4 regions of the Streptomyces sp. NBC_00045 genome follow, and region 4 is predicted to be linked to each of the others. Evidence: riboswitches for the same ligand, from Rfam matches in the RefSeq annotation. Region 4 holds a riboswitch; each other region holds the start of a gene.
The links. Region 4 has a riboswitch for cobalamin ahead of OHA65_RS26320 (energy-coupling factor ABC transporter permease). Riboswitches for the same ligand answer to the same signal wherever they lie in the genome.
Positions count from the first base shown of each region.

Region 1: another riboswitch for cobalamin. It lies ahead of OHA65_RS10205 (cobalamin biosynthesis protein); the one in region 4 lies ahead of OHA65_RS26320 (energy-coupling factor ABC transporter permease).
Region 2: another riboswitch for cobalamin. It lies ahead of metE (5-methyltetrahydropteroyltriglutamate--homocysteine S-methyltransferase); the one in region 4 lies ahead of OHA65_RS26320 (energy-coupling factor ABC transporter permease).
Region 3: another riboswitch for cobalamin. It lies ahead of cobN (cobaltochelatase subunit CobN); the one in region 4 lies ahead of OHA65_RS26320 (energy-coupling factor ABC transporter permease).

Region 1 is NZ_CP108271.1:2,150,549-2,155,038, reverse strand. It holds gene OHA65_RS10210 (cobyric acid synthase) at 1-188, opposite strand, end outside; gene OHA65_RS10205 (cobalamin biosynthesis protein) at 200-1,159, opposite strand; cobalamin riboswitch at 1,198-1,349, opposite strand; gene OHA65_RS10200 (hypothetical protein) at 1,464-1,685, opposite strand; gene OHA65_RS10195 (inorganic phosphate transporter) at 1,714-3,003, opposite strand; gene OHA65_RS10190 (hypothetical protein) at 3,359-4,489, shown strand.
Region 2 is NZ_CP108271.1:7,271,200-7,275,689, forward strand. It holds gene OHA65_RS33660 (3-hydroxybutyryl-CoA dehydrogenase) at 1-600, shown strand, start outside; cobalamin riboswitch at 807-1,043, shown strand; gene metE (5-methyltetrahydropteroyltriglutamate--homocysteine S-methyltransferase) at 1,207-3,531, shown strand; gene OHA65_RS33670 (CPBP family intramembrane glutamic endopeptidase) at 3,646-4,383, shown strand; gene OHA65_RS33675 (alpha/beta hydrolase) at 4,388-4,490, opposite strand, start outside.
Region 3 is NZ_CP108271.1:6,427,182-6,431,671, forward strand. It holds gene cobN (cobaltochelatase subunit CobN) at 1-1,319, opposite strand, end outside; cobalamin riboswitch at 1,352-1,491, opposite strand; gene cobG (precorrin-3B synthase) at 1,759-3,063, shown strand; gene OHA65_RS29840 (precorrin-8X methylmutase) at 3,060-3,707, shown strand; gene OHA65_RS29845 (precorrin-2 C(20)-methyltransferase) at 3,704-4,490, shown strand, end outside.
Region 4 is NZ_CP108271.1:5,576,306-5,580,795, reverse strand. It holds gene OHA65_RS26335 (SsgA family sporulation/cell division regulator) at 1-410, shown strand, start outside; gene OHA65_RS26330 (hypothetical protein) at 546-1,046, shown strand; gene OHA65_RS26325 (flavodoxin family protein) at 1,054-1,767, opposite strand; cobalamin riboswitch at 1,881-2,076, shown strand; gene OHA65_RS26320 (energy-coupling factor ABC transporter permease) at 2,105-2,797, shown strand; gene OHA65_RS26315 (energy-coupling factor ABC transporter substrate-binding protein) at 2,797-3,168, shown strand; gene cbiQ (cobalt ECF transporter T component CbiQ) at 3,172-3,921, shown strand; gene OHA65_RS26305 (ATP-binding cassette domain-containing protein) at 3,918-4,490, shown strand, end outside.

The DNA.
Region 1 (4,490 bases), 3.4 Mb from region 4:
GCCTGCATCGCCTGCGCGCGCCCGATCTCGGCGCCCTCGCGCGTCACGAACGAGTTCAGCGACATGTTCTGCGCCTTGAAGGGCGCCACCTTCACGCCCTGGCGGGCGAGCCAGCGGCAGATGCCCGCCGTGACCACGCTCTTGCCGGCGTCCGAGGTCGTGCCGGCGACGAGGAGTCCCCCGCCCAGCTTTCCGCCGCTCACCGGCGTCCCCTCCCAGTCCAACGCGACACTGCACAGCGCAGTGCCACACACGCTCCGAGTGCCAGCCACGTCACCTGCCGCGACAGCCGCACCGCCCGTTCGATGTCCGCGACCTCCACCGGCCGCCCCGCCGCGCCGTTCAGCACGGCCCGGTGCTCGACCCGGCCCCCGTACGCCAGGGTGCCCCCCAGCCGGACACCGAGCGCCCCGGCGAAGGAGGCCTCCACGGGCCCGGCGTTCGGGCTCGGGTGCTCGGCGGCGTCCGCACGCCAGGCCCGTACGGCTCCCCGCCGGTCGGGTCCGGCCAGTACGGCGGCCAGGGCGGTCAGCCGGGCGCCAGGCCAGCCCGCGAGGTCGTCGAGGCGGGCGGAGGCCCAGCCGTAGCGCAGGTAGCGCGGCGACTTGTGGCCCACCATCGCGTCCAGGGTGTTCACGGCGCGGAACGCCAGCAGCCCGGGTACCCCGGCGGCGGCGCCCCACACCAGGGCCCCGACCACCGCGTCGGAGGTGTTCTCGGCGACCGATTCCACGACGGCGCGGGCCATCTGCTGCTCGTCCAGGGCCTGCGGGTCGCGCCCGCACAGGTGCGGCAGCCGCTCGCGGGCCACCTCGGCGTCCCCGGCGGCGAGCGCGCCGCCGATGGCGCGGGCCTCCCTGCCCAGCGAGGTGCCGCCGACGACGGCCCAGGTGGCCGCCGCGGTCAGGGCGATACGGGCGGTCGCGGGCCGCGAGCGCACGGCGCGGGCGCCCAGCGCGCCGACGGCGGCCGCGCCCCCGGCGCACACGAGGGTATGGACGAGGCCCCGGGCGCGGTCGTCGCGCCACAGGGCGCGCTCGACGGCGGCGGCTGCTCGTCCGAAGGCGGCCACGGGGTGCCCTCGGCGCGGATCACCGAGGATCCGGTCGCCGATCAGGCCCGCCGTGGCGCCGTACGCGAAGACGCGATCGGCACGCATGGTGGCAGGTATGTCCTCACTCAGGGTCCGCGCCCTGGTTCGACGTGTCCGGCGGTGGGAGTTCCTGGCTCCCGAGGCGCACGCGTCGCGTGCTCCCCGGTGACAGTGGCGGGACCGCGCCGGATTCGCACCGGACTTCCTCTCCATGCCGCCGTATTGGCTCGGGCAGTCCACCACGCACCGCGAAGGCCCGTCAACTCGCCGTTGACCTGCGGCGAGGCAGGTCACAGTGACGGGTCCCGGGTACGGGAAAGCTCCCCCCGGGAAACCCGGAGGGAGCTTTCGTACGACGTGCCCGAGTCGGTCAGGCGACGATCAGGTAGAACCCGTACGCCACGGCTGCCGCGACGAGCGCGAAGCAGGCGTACGCACCGCTGCGGGCGAGGGTGGCGGTGCCGCCCTGCTCGGTGGCGGCCTCGTGCTTGGAGAGGCCCACCAGGCCCATCGTGAACAGGGCCACGAGCGCGACGGTGGCGGAGAGGCTGACCCCGAAGACGGAGCCGAGTGCTGCCCAGTCGATCTTCATGCTGCGGATTCCTCTGTCGTTCTCGGGGTCAGACCGCGGCGGCCGGAGCCGCGGGGGCCGCCGGAGTCGCGGGGGCGGCGGCCGGGATGGTGGCCTTCAGGTCCTCGTCGGCCACTGCGGCGGTCGTACCGGCGGCGGCCTCGGCGGCCATGGTCGGCGGGACGGTGACGGCGGCCATGGCCGTGGTGACGACACCCGGCTCCTCGGCCGCGGCCGTCCGGGCGTCGTTGACGTTGTGGTGGTCGACGACCTGGCGGCGCGAGATGGCCCAGATCGCGACGCAGGAGGCGATCAGGAACAGCGCGACGGCGGCGACGCCGATGTCACCGGTGCGCATGACCAGCTCGGCGCCGGAGGCGACGACGGCGGCGGCCGGCAGGGTCAGACCCCAGGCGATGAACATGCGGGTGGCGGTGGACCAGCGGACCACACCACCCTTGCGGCCCAGGCCCGCACCCATGACGGCGCCGGAGCACGCGTGGGTGGTGGAGAGGGAGAAGCCGAGGCTGGAGGAGGCCAGGATGACGCTCGCGGCCGAGGTCTGGGCGGCGAAGCCCTGCTGCGGCTGGAGGTCGGTCAGGCCGCTACCCATGGTGCGGATGATGCGCCAGCCGCCCAGGGAGGTGCCCAGTGCGATGGCCAGGCCGGCGGAGATGATGACCCAGACCGGCGGGTTCGCGCCGGAGTCCAGGGCGCCGCCCGCGACGAGGGCGAGGGTGATGATGCCCATCGTCTTCTGCGCGTCGTTGGTGCCGTGCGCGAGGGAGACGAGACCGGCCGAGGCGATCTGCCCGGCGCGGTAGCCCTTGGTGGAGGTCTTCTGGCCGACCTTGCCGCCGAGCTTGTACGTGACCTTCGCGGCCAGCATCGCGGCCACGCCGGCCACGATCGGGGCGGCGACGGCGGGGATGAGCACCTTGGTGACGACCACGCTGCCGTTGACGGCGTCGATGCCGGCGGAGGCGACCGCGGCACCGATGAGGCCGCCCATCAGGGCGTGGGAGGAGCTGGAGGGGAGTCCGACCAGCCAGGTGACGAGATTCCAGAGGATCGCGCCGACCAGCGCGGCGAAGATCACTTCTGGCTGGATGCCCTCCTCGTTGATCAGGCCCTTGGAGATCGTCTTGGCGACCTCCACGGACATGAACGCGCCGACGAGGTTGAGCACGGCGGACATGGCCACCGCCGTCTTGGGCTTGAGGGCGCCGGTCGAGATGGTGGTGGCCATCGCGTTGGCTGTGTCGTGGAAACCGTTCGTGAAGTCGAACACGAGAGCGGTGATGATCACGATCCCGAGGAGAAGCGTTATGTGCTCCATTTACCCAGGCTTCTGTTTGACGTCAGTGGCTCGGCGACCGTAGGCAACCTGGGTGAACGGAAGATGAACTGACTCGGGCGGAGCGGTGTACTGGCCCGTCGTGCCATCGGGAGCTTCGTCCCGATTTTGCCGTTGATACCGCCATTAATGCACGTCAGAGCCTGGTGAACGAACGGATCCGCAGGGGGTCCGAGGCCTCCGGGTCCACCCCGGAGGGCTTCCGGAAGAGATCCAGATCACTTTTCCGGCCGGCCCCGCGAGGCGCTTGCGGACCCCGTCGCCGACACCGCCCAGACCCCAATCGGAGTATTCCGCTCCAGTGGCCCGCCCGCGCTCGCGCCCTGACACTGGAGCAGTGCGTACCGCCACAGCGACGGCCGCGGTCGTCGCGACCACTCTTGTCGGGGCCGGTGCCGCCGCGGTCGCGGCCGGCCGGCACGCCGCCGACGTCGCCCTGCGGCACGAGCCCGGCCGCCCCCTGCCCGGCGGGCCGCGGCTCAGCGTCCACGCCAGCGGCTCCGGCCGCATCACGCTGACCCGCTCGCTGGCCTCCCTGCGCCCCGGAACGTACGGGCTCACCGCCCCCGGGGTGCACGCCGCGGTCGGACCCGTCCTCGACGGCGCCGCGAACGGCCCGGACACCGTCGTGCGCCGGCTCCTCGCCGTCACCCACGGCAGCCTCGACGCCGGCACCCGGGTCGCCCTCACCCCCCAGGTCCACGCGGGCAACCCGCGCACCGCCCTCGGGCTCGACCACGCCGACGTGGACGTCCCCGGCGAGCTCGGCGCCCTGCCCGCCTGGTTCGTGCCCGCCGCCCGCGACACCTGGGTGATCACCGTGCACGGGCTCGGCGCCGGTCGCGAGCACCCGATGGTGGTCATGCCCTTCCTGCACCGCCAGCGGATGCCCGTCCTCGACCTCGCCTACCGCGGCGACCTCGGCGCCCCCGCCTCACCCGACGGTCTCGGCCACCTCGGCGAATCGGAATGGCGGGACGTGGACGCCGCCATCCGGTACGCCCTGCGCTACGGCGCCGACCGGGTCGTGTTGCACGGCTGGTCCACCGGGGCCGCCATGGCCCTGCGCGCCGTCGAGCGCTCGGCCCTCGCCGACCGGATCTGCGGACTCGTGCTGGACTCGCCGGTGCTCGACTGGCACACCACCTTGCGCGCGCTCGTCGCCGCCCGCCGCACTCCCGCCGCGCTGGTGCCGTTCGCGGTGCGGGCCGCCGAGGCGCGCGCCGGTCTGGGGGTCGACCGCCGGCCGCCGGGCGCCGACCCAGGCGCGCTGCGCGTCCCGGTCCTGATCTTCCACGGCCCGGACGACACGCTCGCCCCCTGGGAGCCCTCCCGCCGGCTCGCCGCCGCCCGCCCCGACCTGGTCACCCTGCGGACCGTCCACGAAGCGCCGCACGGGGCGATGTGGAACGCGGATCCGGCCGGATACGAGGAGGCCCTGAGGCGGTTCCTGACCCCTCTTATGTGAA
Region 2 (4,490 bases), 1.7 Mb from region 4:
GCCGTCACCGAGAACCCCGACACCAAGATCGAGGTCTTCGCCGCCCTCGACAAGATCGTCGAGAATCCCGGGACCATCCTCGCCACGAACACCTCCGCCATCCCGATCATGCGTCTGGGCATGGCGACCGGACGCGCCGACAAGGTGGTGGGCCTGCACTTCTTCAACCCCGTGCCCGTTCTACCGCTCGTCGAGGTCGTGTCCTCCCTCCATACGTCGGCGGACACCCTCGCCACCGTCGAGGCCTTCGCCCGTGACGCCCTGGGCAAGACCACCGTCCGATCCCGGGACCGCGCCGGTTTCGTCGTGAACGCGCTGCTGGTCCCCTACCTGCTCTCGGCCATCCGCATGGCCGAATCCGGGTACGCCAGCGCGCAGGACGTGGACACCGCAATGGAACTGGGCTGCGCCCACCCGATGGGCCCGCTCAAGCTCGCCGACCTGATCGGGCTGGACACGGTCGAGGCCATCGCCGAATCCCTCTACCAGGAGTTCAAGGAACCGCTCTACGCCCCGCCCCCGCTGCTTCAACGGATGGTGCAGGCAGGGCTGCTGGGCCGCAAGAGCGGCCGAGGGTTCCACACGTACGGCCGGGGCTGAGGGGCCCCGGCACGTCTCCGGGCCCGAGGGTGCCCGGAGGCACGCGGTGACGGTGGGGTTCGGCGAGTGGTGTCGCCGCGCCCCACCGTGTCCCGTTCCACCGCAGGTCGTGTGAAGCCGGTGCCGTCTCGTCGTCTCGTCGTCTCGTCGTCTCGCGATCCGGTCCGAATGACGGACGGGGGTCGTCGCCGGGTCGGCGCGCGAACTAGGGTGGCCGTGCAGCTGGTTCGCCCCGTCCGCCAGGCGGGATGCGTCGTAAGAGGGAACCCGGTGGGAATCCGGGACTGCCCCGCAGCGGTGAGCGGGAACGACCGCCGTCATACGCACTGGGACCGGAAGACGGTCCTGGGAAGCGACGGCCAGTAGGTGCCCGCCGGTAGGAGCATGAGTGCCGGCAGGCGTGCCCGCGAGTCCGAAGACCTGCCCGTTGCCCGTAAGCGGACGATTCCGCGTGCGGAGATCCCGGTGACCTCGTGGGCGGGTCGGCGTGCACGACGAGCGGCCGTTGCGGTAATTGCGCGACGTGGGCCGTCCGTTCCGTCGCTCCTTCGCGTCCGCGTCCCGTTACCGGGGCGTTCCTGGACACATCTCGCGAAGGAGAGTTCCGTGACGGCGAAGCCCACAGCCGCGGCAGCACGAGCCACCGTGTACGGCTACCCCCGCCAAGGTCAGAGCCGCGACCTGAAGAAGGCGATCGAGGGCTACTGGAAGGGCCGCGTCAGCGCGGGTGCCCTCCGGGAGACCGCGGCGGGCCTGCGCCGTTCGCACTGGCGAGAGCTGACCGAGGCCGGCGTCCACGAAGTGCCCACCGGTGATTTCTCGTACTACGACCACGTCCTGGACACCAGTGTCATGGTCGGCGCCGTCCCCGCGCGGCACCGCGCGGCGGTCGCCGCGGACGCCCTGGACGGGTACTTCGCGATGGCGCGCGGCACCCGGGACGTGGCCCCGCTGGAGATGACCAAATGGTTCGACACGAACTACCATTACCTGGTCCCCGAGCTCGGGCCCGACACCGTCTTCACCGCCGACTCCAGCAAGCAGGTCGCGGAGTTGGAGGAAGCCGTCGCGGCCGGCCACACGGCCCGTCCCGTACTCGTCGGCCCCGTCACCTACCTGCTGCTCGCCAAGCCCGCCCCCGGCGTGGCCGCCGGCTTCGAACCGCTGACCCTGCTCGACCGGCTGCTGCCCGTGTACGCACAGGTCCTCGCCGAGCTGCGGGCCGCGGGCGCCGAGTGGGTCCAGCTCGACGAGCCGGCCCTGGTGCAGGACCGCACCCCGGCCGACCTGAACGCCGCGGCCCGTGCCTACCGCGACCTCGGCGCGGCCACCGGGCGTCCGAAGCTGCTGATCGCCTCGTACTTCGGCCGGCTCGGCGAAGCGCTGCCGGTGCTGGCCAAGGCGCCGGTCGAGGGCCTGGCGCTCGACTTCACCGAGGCCGGCGCGGCCAACCTGGAGGACCTCGCGGCGGTCGGTGGCCTGCCCGGCAAACGCCTGGTCGCGGGCGTGGTCAACGGCCGCAACGTCTGGATCAACGACTACCAGAAGTCCCTGACCGTCCTGGGCACGCTCCTCGGCCTCGCCGAGCGCGTGGACGTCTCCGCGTCCTGCTCGCTCCTGCACGTCCCGCTGGACGCCGCCGCCGAGCGCGACATCGACCCGCAGGTCCGCCGCTGGCTCGCCTTCGCCCGCCAGAAGACGCGGGAGATCTCCGTCCTGGCCCGAGGACTGGCCCGGGGCATGGACTCCATCGCGGCCGAACTCGCCGCGAACCGGGCCGATCTGGCTTCCCGCGCCGGATCCGCCCTCACCCACGACCCGGCCGTGCGCACCCGGACCGCGGCCGTCACCGACACCGACGGCCACCGCGCGCAGCCGTACGCCGAGCGCTCCGTCGCCCAGCGGGCCCGCCTGGGCCTGCCGCTGCTGCCGACCACCACGATCGGCTCCTTCCCGCAGACCGACGAACTGCGCGCGGCCCGCGCGGACCTGCGGGCGGGGCGGATCGACACCGCGGGCTACGAGGCGCGCATCAAGAGCGAGATCGAGGAAGTGGTCTCCTTCCAGGAGAAGACCGGCCTCGACGTCCTGGTGCACGGCGAGCCCGAACGCAACGACATGGTGCAGTACTTCGCCGAGCAGCTGACGGGCTACCTGGCCACGCAGCACGGCTGGGTCCAGTCCTACGGCACCCGTTACGTGCGCCCGCCGGTGCTGGCCGGGGACGTCTCCCGCCCCGAGCCCATGACCGTCCGCTGGACCTCGTACGCGCAGTCCCTGACGTCCAAGCCGGTCAAGGGCATGCTGACCGGGCCCGTCACCATGCTCGCCTGGTCCTTCGTACGCGACGATCAGCCGCTCGGCGAGAGTGCCCGCCAGGTCGCGTTCGCCCTGCGGGACGAGGTGAACGACCTGGAGGCGGCCGGGACTTCGGTGATCCAGGTCGACGAGCCCGCCCTGCGCGAAACGCTGCCGCTGCGAGCCGCCGACCACGCCGACTACCTGGCCTGGGCCACCGAGGCGTTCCGCCTCACCACCAGCGGCGTCCGGCCGGACACGCAGATCCACACCCACATGTGCTACGCCGAGTTCGGTGACGTCGTCCAGGCCATCGACGAGCTCGACGCCGACGTCATCAGTCTGGAAGCCGCCCGCTCCCACATGCAGGTCGCCCGCGAACTCGCCGGCCACGGTTACCCCCGAGGGGCAGGCCCGGGCGTCTGGGACATCCACTCCCCGCGCGTCCCGAGCACCCGGGAGGCGGCCGGTCTGCTGCGCACCGGACTGGAGGCCATCCCGGCCGAGCGGCTGTGGGTCAACCCCGACTGCGGCCTGAAGACCCGCGGCTGGCCCGAGACCCGCGCCTCCCTCGAAAACCTGGTCGCCGCCGCCCGTGAGGTCCGCTCCGGCCTCGCGGGCGACCCCACCTGACCGGCACGGGGGACACCGGCTCGTCGCCGTGATGCGCGGGCCGGGCCCTGGCTACAGTGCAGGATGATCGGGGTCGCTCGCGCTGACCTGTCGTCATGACCGAGGTGGGTCCCCATGCCCCGCAGCACCCCCGACGGCGCCGGGCGGCGGCCCCGGCGGCCGATCGGTACCTGGCCGGCCGTGGGCGTCACGGTGGCTGTCCTCGTGGCGGCCAACGCGGCCCTGCACCGCTGGTCGGGCCCGTGGGGCGTGGTGACGGCCGTCGTGGTCAGCGGGGTGCTGCTCGGTGTGCTGCGCTGGGCCGGCGGCACCCTCGCGGACGCCGGTCTGGCGCCGGGCACGCTGGCCCGCGGCGCCCGTTGGGCGCTGGCCCTCATCGCCCTGGTCGGCATCGTCTACCTGGCCGGGGCCCTGCTGCCGGCCACCAGGACGCTGTTCGAGGACCGTCGGTACGCGGGGATGGACGGGGGCGAGGTGATGCTGCGCGTCCTCGTGCTGGTCCCCGTCGGTACGGTCCTGGTGGAGGAGATCGCGTTCCGCGGCGTGCTCTACGGTCTGGTGCGCCGCGACCGCGGGGCGGTGTGGGCGACCGCCGTGTCGAGTGCGCTGTTCGGCCTGTGGCACGTGCTGCCCTCGCTGCACCTGGCGACCGCGAAACCGGCCCTGACCACGGCCTTCGGTCGGTCCGGACTCGGGGCCGCCCTCGCGGTCGTGGCAGCCGTGTTGTTCACGGCGGCGGCGGGCGTGCTGTTCTGCGAGCTGCGCCGCCGCAGCGGCAGTCTGCTGGCTCCCATGGGCCTGCACTGGGCCGTCAACGCGTTCGGATACCTCGTCGGGTTCCTGCTGCGCTGACCGCTCAGCCCTGCGGCGAGACGATGTCCTTCAGCCGGTCCAGGTCCTGCGCGGTGAATCCGGACGGTCGCATGACGGAGTTCCAGGCGTCGACGTACGCGGCCTTG
Region 3 (4,490 bases), 850 kb from region 4:
TCCTCGACGCTTTCGCGCAGCTCGGCCGGGAGCTCCGCGAACCAGCGCTTGTAGTCGGCGGCCGGGATCCGGACCGGGTTGCGGGCCAGCTGCTCCTCGGTCAGCCAGTCCTGGTCGTGGCCGCCGGCCTCGATCAGGGCGCGGATCAGCTCGTCGCCGTCGCCGGACACCAGGCCCGGGACGTCCTCGACCGGGCCGAAGTCGTAGCCGCCCGCGATGAGCGTGCGCAGCAGCTCCACGGCGCTGGCCGGGGTGTCGAGGCCGACCGCGTTGCCGATGCGGGAGTGCTTGGTGGGGTACGCGGACAGGACGAGGGCGATCTTCTTGTCGCGGCGCTCGATGTGCCGCAGCCGGGCGTGCCGCACGGCGATGCCGGCGACGCGGGCGGCGCGCTCGGGGTCGGCCACGTACGCGGGCAAGCCGTCCTCGTCGAGCTCCTTGAAGGAGAACGGGACGGTGATCAGACGGCCGTCGAACTCCGGGACGGCGACCTGCGTCGCGGCGTCGAGCGGGGACAAACCCTCGTCGCTCTCCTCCCAGGCGCTGCGCGAGCCGGTCAGGCACAGGGCCTGGAGGATCGGCACCCCGAGCGCGGCCAGCGCGCCCGCGTCCCAGGACTCGTCGTCACCGCCGGCCGAGGCGGTGGCGGGCTTGGTGCCGCCGGCCGCGAGCACCGTCGTGACGATGGCGTCCGCCGACTCCAGCTCGGCGATCAGCTCCGGCTCCGGCGTGCGCAAGGAGGACACGTACAGCGGGACGGGCGTGCCGCCGGTCTCCACGATCGCGTCGCACAGGGCGTGCACGAAGGCGGTGTTGCCGCTCATCTGGTGGGCGCGGTAGTACAGCACGGCGATCCGCGGGCCGTACGGGCGCACGGGGGTGCGCTCCAGCGGGCCCCAGGTCGGCGCGGCGGCGGGCGGCTCGAAGCCGTGGCCGGTCAGCAGCACGGTGTCGGAGAGGAACCGGGCCAGCTGGTCCAGGTTGGCGGGACCACCGTGGGCGAGGTAGCCGTGTGCCTCGGCGGCGATGCCGATCGGGACCGTGGAGGCCTCCATCAGCTGTGCGTCCGGGGCCTGTTCGCCGGTGAGGACGACCACCGGACGGGTCTGTTCGGGAGCCAGGAGCAGGTCGAGCCCGTCCTGCCAGGCGCGCAGGCCGCCGAGGAGGCGTACGACGACCAGGTCGACGCCGTCGAGCAGCCCGGGGAGGTCGTCGAGGGGAAGGCGGGAGGGGTTCGCGAACCGGTACGGCACGGGGCCGTCCGCGGCGGCGCGGGCGCTGAGCAGATCGGTGTCGGACGTCGACAGCAGCAGGATCATGCGGCGGCAGGCCTTCCTCGGGGTTTCCGCGCCCCGGGCAGTGAGAACAGCGGGAGTTCCTGACTCACCCGGCGGGTTGCTCCGCAGGATTCACAGTGGCGGGACCGCGCCGGATTCGCACCGGGCTTCCTCCCGGCGGGGCCACGTGGCTCCGCCGGTGGTCATCTTAGGTGCCGTTCTCCCTGGCCGGGAGTGGGGGTGCCCCGCCCCGCCCGCGCCCCCGGCGCACGCCCGGCCTTGCGCAACCGTGCCGTTGTGCGCCGCAGCCCGCGCGCCGGGGAGCGCCCGGCCGGCAGGCGCCCGCTCGGTGGGGGCGGCCAACTCGTCGAGCGGGGCCGGTGCAGGGAGTGCGGGAGGTGTCCCGGCAGGTCGAACGGGGAAGGGTGGGGTGGTGACGGCCACAGGCCGGGGCGGGGCAATCGTGGGTATGCTCGCCGCCATGCCGCCCCAGCCCCCCTCCGCCGCATCGCGGGACGAACCCGTCATACGCGACCGCGGTGACGCCTGCCCCGGTGCGCTGCGGCTGCACGCCGCGGACGACGGGTTCCTGGCCCGCGTCCGGATCCCCGGTGGGATGCTCGACGCGGACGCGGCCCTGCTGCTGGCGGACGCCGCGGACCGGCTCGGAGACGGCCACATCGACCTCACCTCACGCGGCAACGCGCAACTGCGCGGGCTCGGTGCCGGCTGCGGCGGCGAGCTGGAGGCCGTGCTCGTGCGCGCCGCGCTGCTGCCCGCGCCCACGCACGAGCGGGTCCGCAACATCGTCGCCTCGCCGCTGACCGGCCTGGACCGGCGTGGACTGCCCGACGTGGCCCCCTGGGTCGCGGAGCTGGACCGGCTGCTCTGCGCCAGCGCGCCCGCGGCCCGGCTGTCCGGGCGGTTCCTGTTCGCCCTCGACGACGGCCGCGGTGACGTGACCTCGCTCGCCGCGGACGTGAACCTGGCCGCCCGGGACGCCGACCGGGCCCTGCTGTGGACGGCCGATCCGGCCGACGCCGTGCTCGTGGCCGCCGCCGACGCCCCCCGGGCCGCCCTCGAAGCCGCCGCGTACTTCCTCGACACCGCCCTCGAAGCCGGCACCCGGGCCTGGCGGGTTGCCGAGCTGCCCGCCGAACACGCCCTGCACGCGGCCGGGTTGGCCGCCCGACTGGCCGCCGCCGGGATCGATGCCGTCCTCGTGGGGGACACCGCCGCCGCGCACGGGCCGGCTCCCGAGCCCGGCCTCGTCGAAGGCCCCGACGGCGTCACCGCGCTCAGCGTGCTCGCCCCGCTCGGCCGCCTGACCACCGCGCAGTGGCGCCGGCTGGCCGGCCTCACCGGCCGCATCCGCCTCACCCCCTGGCGCGGGATCATCGTCCCCGACCTGACCGCGGAAACCGCCGCCGACGCCCTCTTGGGCCTCGCGGAGGCCGGGCTGATCACCGCCGGCGACAGTCCCTGGCGGTCGGTCACCGCCTGCACCGGCCGCCCCGGTTGCGCCAAATCCCTTGCGGACGTCCGCGCCGACGCGCAGGCCGTCGTCGTACGGGCGACCGGTCTGCTGCCCGTGCACTGGTCCGGCTGCGAACGCCGGTGCGGGCACCCCCGCGGCACCGCATGGGTGGACGTGGTCGCCACCCGCGCGGGGTACGACCTCACCGCGGCCGGCGGCACCCCGCGCCGGGGCCTGCGCACCCCCGAACTTCCCGCGGCCCTCGCGGACGCACGCCGCACCACCTCCCACGACGCAGCGAAGAAATGAGCGAGTACACAGTGTTCGAGTACGAGAAGGACGGCGCGGCGATCTACCGCCAGTCCTTTGCCACGATCCGCGCCGAGGCGGACCTCTCCGGGCTGCCCGCCTCCGTCGCCCAGGTCGCGGTGCGCATGATCCACGCCTGCGGAATGACCGACCTGCCCCAGGACCTCGGCTACACCCCGGACGTCGTGCTCCGCGCGCGCGCCGCCCTGACCGCGGGCGCGCCGATCCTCTGCGACGTGCAGATGGTCGCCAGCGGCGTCACCCGCAAGCGGCTGCCCGCCGACAACGAGGTGATCTGTACCCTCTCCGACCCGGCCGTGCCGGCCCTCGCCGCGAAGATGGGCACCACGCGCAGCGCCGCCGCACTCGAAGTCTGGCGCGACCGCGGCCTGCTGGAGGGCTCCGTGATCGCCGTCGGCAACGCGCCGACCGCCCTGTTCCGGCTGCTGGAGATGATCGAGGAGGGCGCGCCGCGCCCCGCCGCCGTCATCGGGGTCCCGGTCGGCTTCATCGGCGCCGCCGAGTCCAAGGACGCGCTCGCCGCCCACGCTTCCGGGCTCGACCACCTGATCGTGCGCGGCCGGCGCGGTGGCAGCGCCATCGCCGCAGCCGCCGTCAACGCGATCGCGAGCGAGGAAGAATGAGCACCGGAAAGCTGTACGGCGTCGGGCTCGGCCCCGGCGACCCCTCCCTGATGACGCTGCGGGCCGTCGAGGTGATCGCCGAGGCGCAGGTCGTCGCGTACCACAGCGCCCGCCACGGCCGCTCGATCGCCCGCTCGATCGCCGCCGGGCACCTGCGCGCGGACCACATCGAGGAGCCGCTGGTCTACCCGGTCACCACCGAGACCACCGACCACCCCGGTGGCTACCAGGGGGCGATGGAGGAGTTCTACGAGGAGTCCGCCGCCCGGCTGGCCGCCCACCTGGACGCCGGCCGGACCGTCGCCGTGCTGGCCGAGGGCGACCCGCTCTTCTACGGCTCGTACATGCACATGCACAAGCGGCTCGCCGACCGCTACCAGGCCGAGGTGATCCCCGGAGTGACCTCGGTGAGCGCCGCCGCCGCCCGGCTCGGCACCCCGCTCGTCGAGGGCGAGGAAGTGCTGACGATCCTTCCCGGCACCCTCCCGGAGGACGAGCTCACCGCCCGCCTCGCCGCCACCGACTCCGCGGTCGTGATGAAGCTCGGCCGGACCTTCCCGGCCGTGCGCCGCGCCATGGAGGGCAGCGGGCGCCTCGCGGAGGCCCGCTACGTCGAACGCGCCACCATGGCGGGGGAGCGGACCGGCGTCCTCGCCGACACCGATCCCGAGAGCGTGCCGTACTTCGCCGTCGCCGTCGTGCCCAGCCGCATCGGCAACCCGGGCAGCGTCCCGTCGGGCCCCGGCGAGGTCGTGGTCGTCGGCACCGGACCGGCCGGGCCGC
Region 4 (4,490 bases):
ACGGCAACGACATCGAGTACCGCGTCCTCCCGCTCCGGCTGGAGGACGCACCCGGGCCCATACCCGTACACGGGGCCTTCACGTACCGCTGCGACCGGCCCTACGAGCTGACGCTCGACTTCCGGGGCGCCGGGATGCACCTGGCGCACTGGGTGTTCTCCCGGGACCTACTGCTGGACGGGGAGACCTGCGCGACCGGCGAGGGGGACATCCACGTGTGGCCGCAGTGGCAGGGCCGCTCGCCGCGCGTCTTCCTCGCCTTCAGCAACGGCGCGCAGAGCTGCGTGGTGTCCGCCCGGGCGAGGGACGTGGGCGCGCTGTGCCGGCGACTGGTCGAGTTGGTTCCGCGGGGGGAGGAGCAGCGGCACTACGACCTCGACGCCGAGCTGAGCACCCTCCTGCCCCGATAGGGAGCTCACTGTCCTGGATTGCGCGGTTTGCCGAATTTGTTTGGTTCTCTTGTGGTTCGAGTGCAACCGTGAGCCTGCCGGGCGTGTCCTTAGTGGTGACATCGGTCCCCGCCTCCGAAGAATCAGGGGGACGTCATGAACCACCTCCGCCGCCGGCAGTTCGTGGCCCTCGCCACGGGTTCGCTGCTCACCGCCGGCATCACCCTCGCCGCGCCGGCCTCGGCCGCCGTGCGGCCCGTGCCGCTCGTCGTGAACGCCCGCTGGGGCGGTCACTGCACGTACGACCGCATCGTCGTCGACCTGCGGGGACACGTCCCCGGGGTCACCGTCACCCGCGTGCCGAAGCTGGTCCAGGACGGCTCCGGCACGCCGGTGCCGCTCGCCGGTAAGCACTTCCTGGAGATCCGTCTGCACCCCGCCGCCGCGCACGACCGCACGGGCCGCAGTACGTACCGCGGGCCGGAGCTCGTCAAGATCCGCCTTCCGCAGCTGAAGGGGCTCGCCATGACCGGCGACTTCGAGGGGTACGTGACCTTCGGCGCCGCCTTCGACGCCAGGCCCGCCTTCACCTCCTTCACGCTGCACTCGCCCGAGCGGTTCGTGCTGGACGTGGCGCACCGCAACGTCTGCCGGTGAGAGCGGGCTACCGGTGCTCCGGGTTCGGGAAGTCGAAGCGGCAGCCGGCGTCCCACTCCGAGCGCTGGTTGCCGTGCGCCGGCATCCCGCCGGACCGCTTGAGCAGGGCGGCAAGGTGCATGAGGTTCCACGACATGAAGGTGGTGTTCCGGTTGGTGAAATCGTTCTCGGGACCGCCCGAGCCGGGGTCGAGGTACGAGGGCCCGGGCCCGGCCTCGCCGATCCAGCCCGCATCGGCCTGCGGCGGGATCGCGTAGCCGAGGTGCTGGAGGCTGTAGAGGATGTTCATGGCGCAGTGCTTGACGCCGTCCTCGTTGCCGGTGACGAGTGCGCCGCCGACGCGGCCGTAATAGGCGTACTGGCCGTGCTCGTTCAGGATCGAGGAGCAGGCGTAGAGCCGCTCGATGACCTGCTTCATGACCGAGCTGTTGTCGCCGAGCCAGATCGGGCCGCACAGGACGAGGATGTCGGCGTCCATGATCTGGCTGTACAGGACGGGCCACTGGTCGGTTTCCCACCCGTGCTCGGTCATGTCGGGCCAGACACCGGTGGCGATGTCGTGGTCCACGGCGCGGATCAGCGAGGTCCGGGCGCCGGCCGCCTCCATGACGGAGCGGCTCCTGTCGATCAGGCCCTCGGTGTTGCTGGTCTCGGGCGAGCGCTTGAGGGTGCAGTTGACGTAGACGGCGGTCAGGTCGGAGTAGTCGTAATCGGCGGCCACGCCGCCAGCCTGGACGCCCGCGGGTGGCGCCGCCACCGGGGCGCACCCGTTCGGGGACGCCCGCCGCGGACCGTACCCGTTCGGACCGGGTTGGTACCGGTCCGTCCGTCCGACTAGGGTCATCTGGCCTTGGTGTTCGGGAAACCGGTGGGAAACCGGTGCGGCCCTCGCCACTGTGAACGGGAAGTCCGGCTCCGGTCCCACGGGAAGCCACTGGGCGGCGCGGGAGGTTCCGCACCGCCCGGGAAGGCGGAGCCAGGGCATCAGCACCCGTGAGCCAGGAGACCGGCCGGGGCGCGTTGTCCATCCACGAGGTGCTGGAGAGGTCTCCCAACTCATGCACATAGCCGAGGGGTTCTTGCCCCCTTTGCACGCGGTCGCCTGGGGCGCCGCGTCCGCTCCCTTCGTCGTCCACGGTGTCCGCGCCCTCACCCGCGAGGTGAAGGCCAACCCGGAGAGCACGCTGCTGCTCGGGGCGTCCGGAGCATTCACGTTCGTCCTTTCCGCATTGAAGGTCCCTTCGGTGACGGGAAGTTGCTCGCACCCCACCGGGACCGGGCTCGGCGCCATCCTGTTCCGGCCGCCGATCATGGCGGTGCTCGGCACGATCACCCTGCTCTTCCAGGCACTGCTGCTCGCGCACGGCGGGCTGACCACCCTCGGCGCGAATGTCTTCTCGATGGCCATCGCCGGACCCTGGGCCGGATACGGGGTGTACCTGCTGCTCAAGCGCTTCGACGTCCCGCTGATGGTGACCGTCTTCTTCGGCGCCTTCTTCGCCGACCTGGTCACCTACTGCGTGACCTCCGTACAGCTGGCCCTGGCGTTCCCCGATCCGGGCAGCGGATTCCCGGGCGCGCTCGCGAAGTTCGGCGGCATCTTCGCCGTCACCCAGATCCCGCTCGCGGTCAGCGAGGGCCTGCTGACGGTGCTCGTGATGCGGCTGCTGATGCAGTCGAGCAAGTCGGACCTGGTCCGGCTGGGCGTCGCGAAGCTCAGCGGTCGCGGCGAGCAGAAGGCGGCGCTCTGATGGCGATGAACCGGAACACGAAGATCAACGGCCTGCTGCTGCTCCTGGTGGCGGCCCTGGCCGTGCTGCCGCTCGCGCTGGGGCTGGGCGACGGCAAGGAGGAGCCGTTCACGGGCTCCGACGCGCAGGCGGAGGCGGCGATCACCGAACTGAAGCCGGACTACGAGCCGTGGTTCTCGCCGCTGTACGAACCCCCCTCCGGGGAAGTGGAGTCGGCGCTGTTCGCCCTCCAGGCGGCGCTCGGCGCGGGCCTGCTCGCGTACTACTTCGGCGTCCGCAAGGGCCGCCGCCAGGGCGCCGCCGCGGCGACCGCCGCCGCGGCGACCGCTGCCGCGGCGACCGCTGCCGACCCCACTGCCACGGAGTCGTAGGCGGTGCTGCCGATCGACGTGGCCGCGCACTCCAGCCGCTGGCGCCGCCGCCATCCGCTGGAGAAGGCCCTGCTGGGACTCGGACTGACCGTCACCGCCGTGTGCCTGCCGCCCTGGCCGGGCGGCCCGCTGGTCGCCGCGGCGACGCTCGCCGTGCTCCTCGGGCCGGCCGGTGTGGCCGGGCGGCAGCTGTGGCGGGCGTTCCGGATCCCGCTGGGCTTCTGCTTCACCGGCGCCCTGCCCCTGCTGGTCTCCGTCGGCGGGCCGGCCGGGTTCGTCTCGCTCGCCCCCGACGGCCCCCGGCACGCCGCGGACCTGCTGCTGCGGACCTCGGCGGCCTCGCTCGGCGTGCTGCTGTTCGCGTTCACCACGCCCGTCTCGGACGTCCTGCCCCGGCTGGTGGGTGCCGGGGTCCCGGCGCCGGTGGTGGACGTGGCCCTGGTCATGTACCGGATCGGCTTCCTGCTGCTGGACTCGATGGCCCAGGTACGGCGCGCCCAGGCCGCCCGTCTGGGCCAGTCCGGGCGGGCCGCGGTGTGGCGTTCGCTGGCCGGGCTCGCCGCGACCTCGTTCGTACGGGCCTTCGACCGCGCGGCGCGGCTCCAGGTGGGCCTGGCCGGGCGCGGCTACGACGGCGCGCTGCGGGTCCTCGTACCCGAGGCGACCCTGTCGTGGCGGTTCCTGGCGGCGTCGGGGGCCCTGCTGGCGGCCCTGATCACCCTGACTCTCACCCTGAAGGGGCTCTACCTGTGAAACCGTTGGTGGAACTGGCCGGCGCCGGCTACGCGTACGAGGACGGCCCGGCGGTCCTGTCCGACGTGGACTTCGCCATCGCGGAGGGCCGGGCGCTGGTCCTGCTGGGCCGCAACGGCAGCGGCAAGACCACGCTGATGCGGCTGCTGAGCGGGGGCCTGCGCCCGGGCTCGGGGGCGCTGCGCCTCGACGGGACCGCGGTGTCGTACGACCGGGCGGGGCTGACCCGACTGCGGACGGCGGTGCAGCTGGTGGTCCAGGACCCGGACGACCAGCTGTTCGCGGCCTCGGTGGAACAGGACGTGTCCTTCGGGCCGATGAACTTGGGCCTGCCCGTCGGGGAGGTACGGGCGCGGGTGGAGGCCGCACTCTCCGCACTGGACATCACCGCGCTGCGGGACCGCCCGACGCACCTGCTCTCGTACGGGCAGCGCAAGCGGGCGGCGATCGCGGGCGCGGTGGCGATGGCTCCGCGGGTGCTGATCCTGGACGAGCCGACGGCGGGCCTGGACCCGGACGGGCAGGAACGCCTGCTGGACGCCCTGGCGGGGCTCCGCTCGGCCGGCACC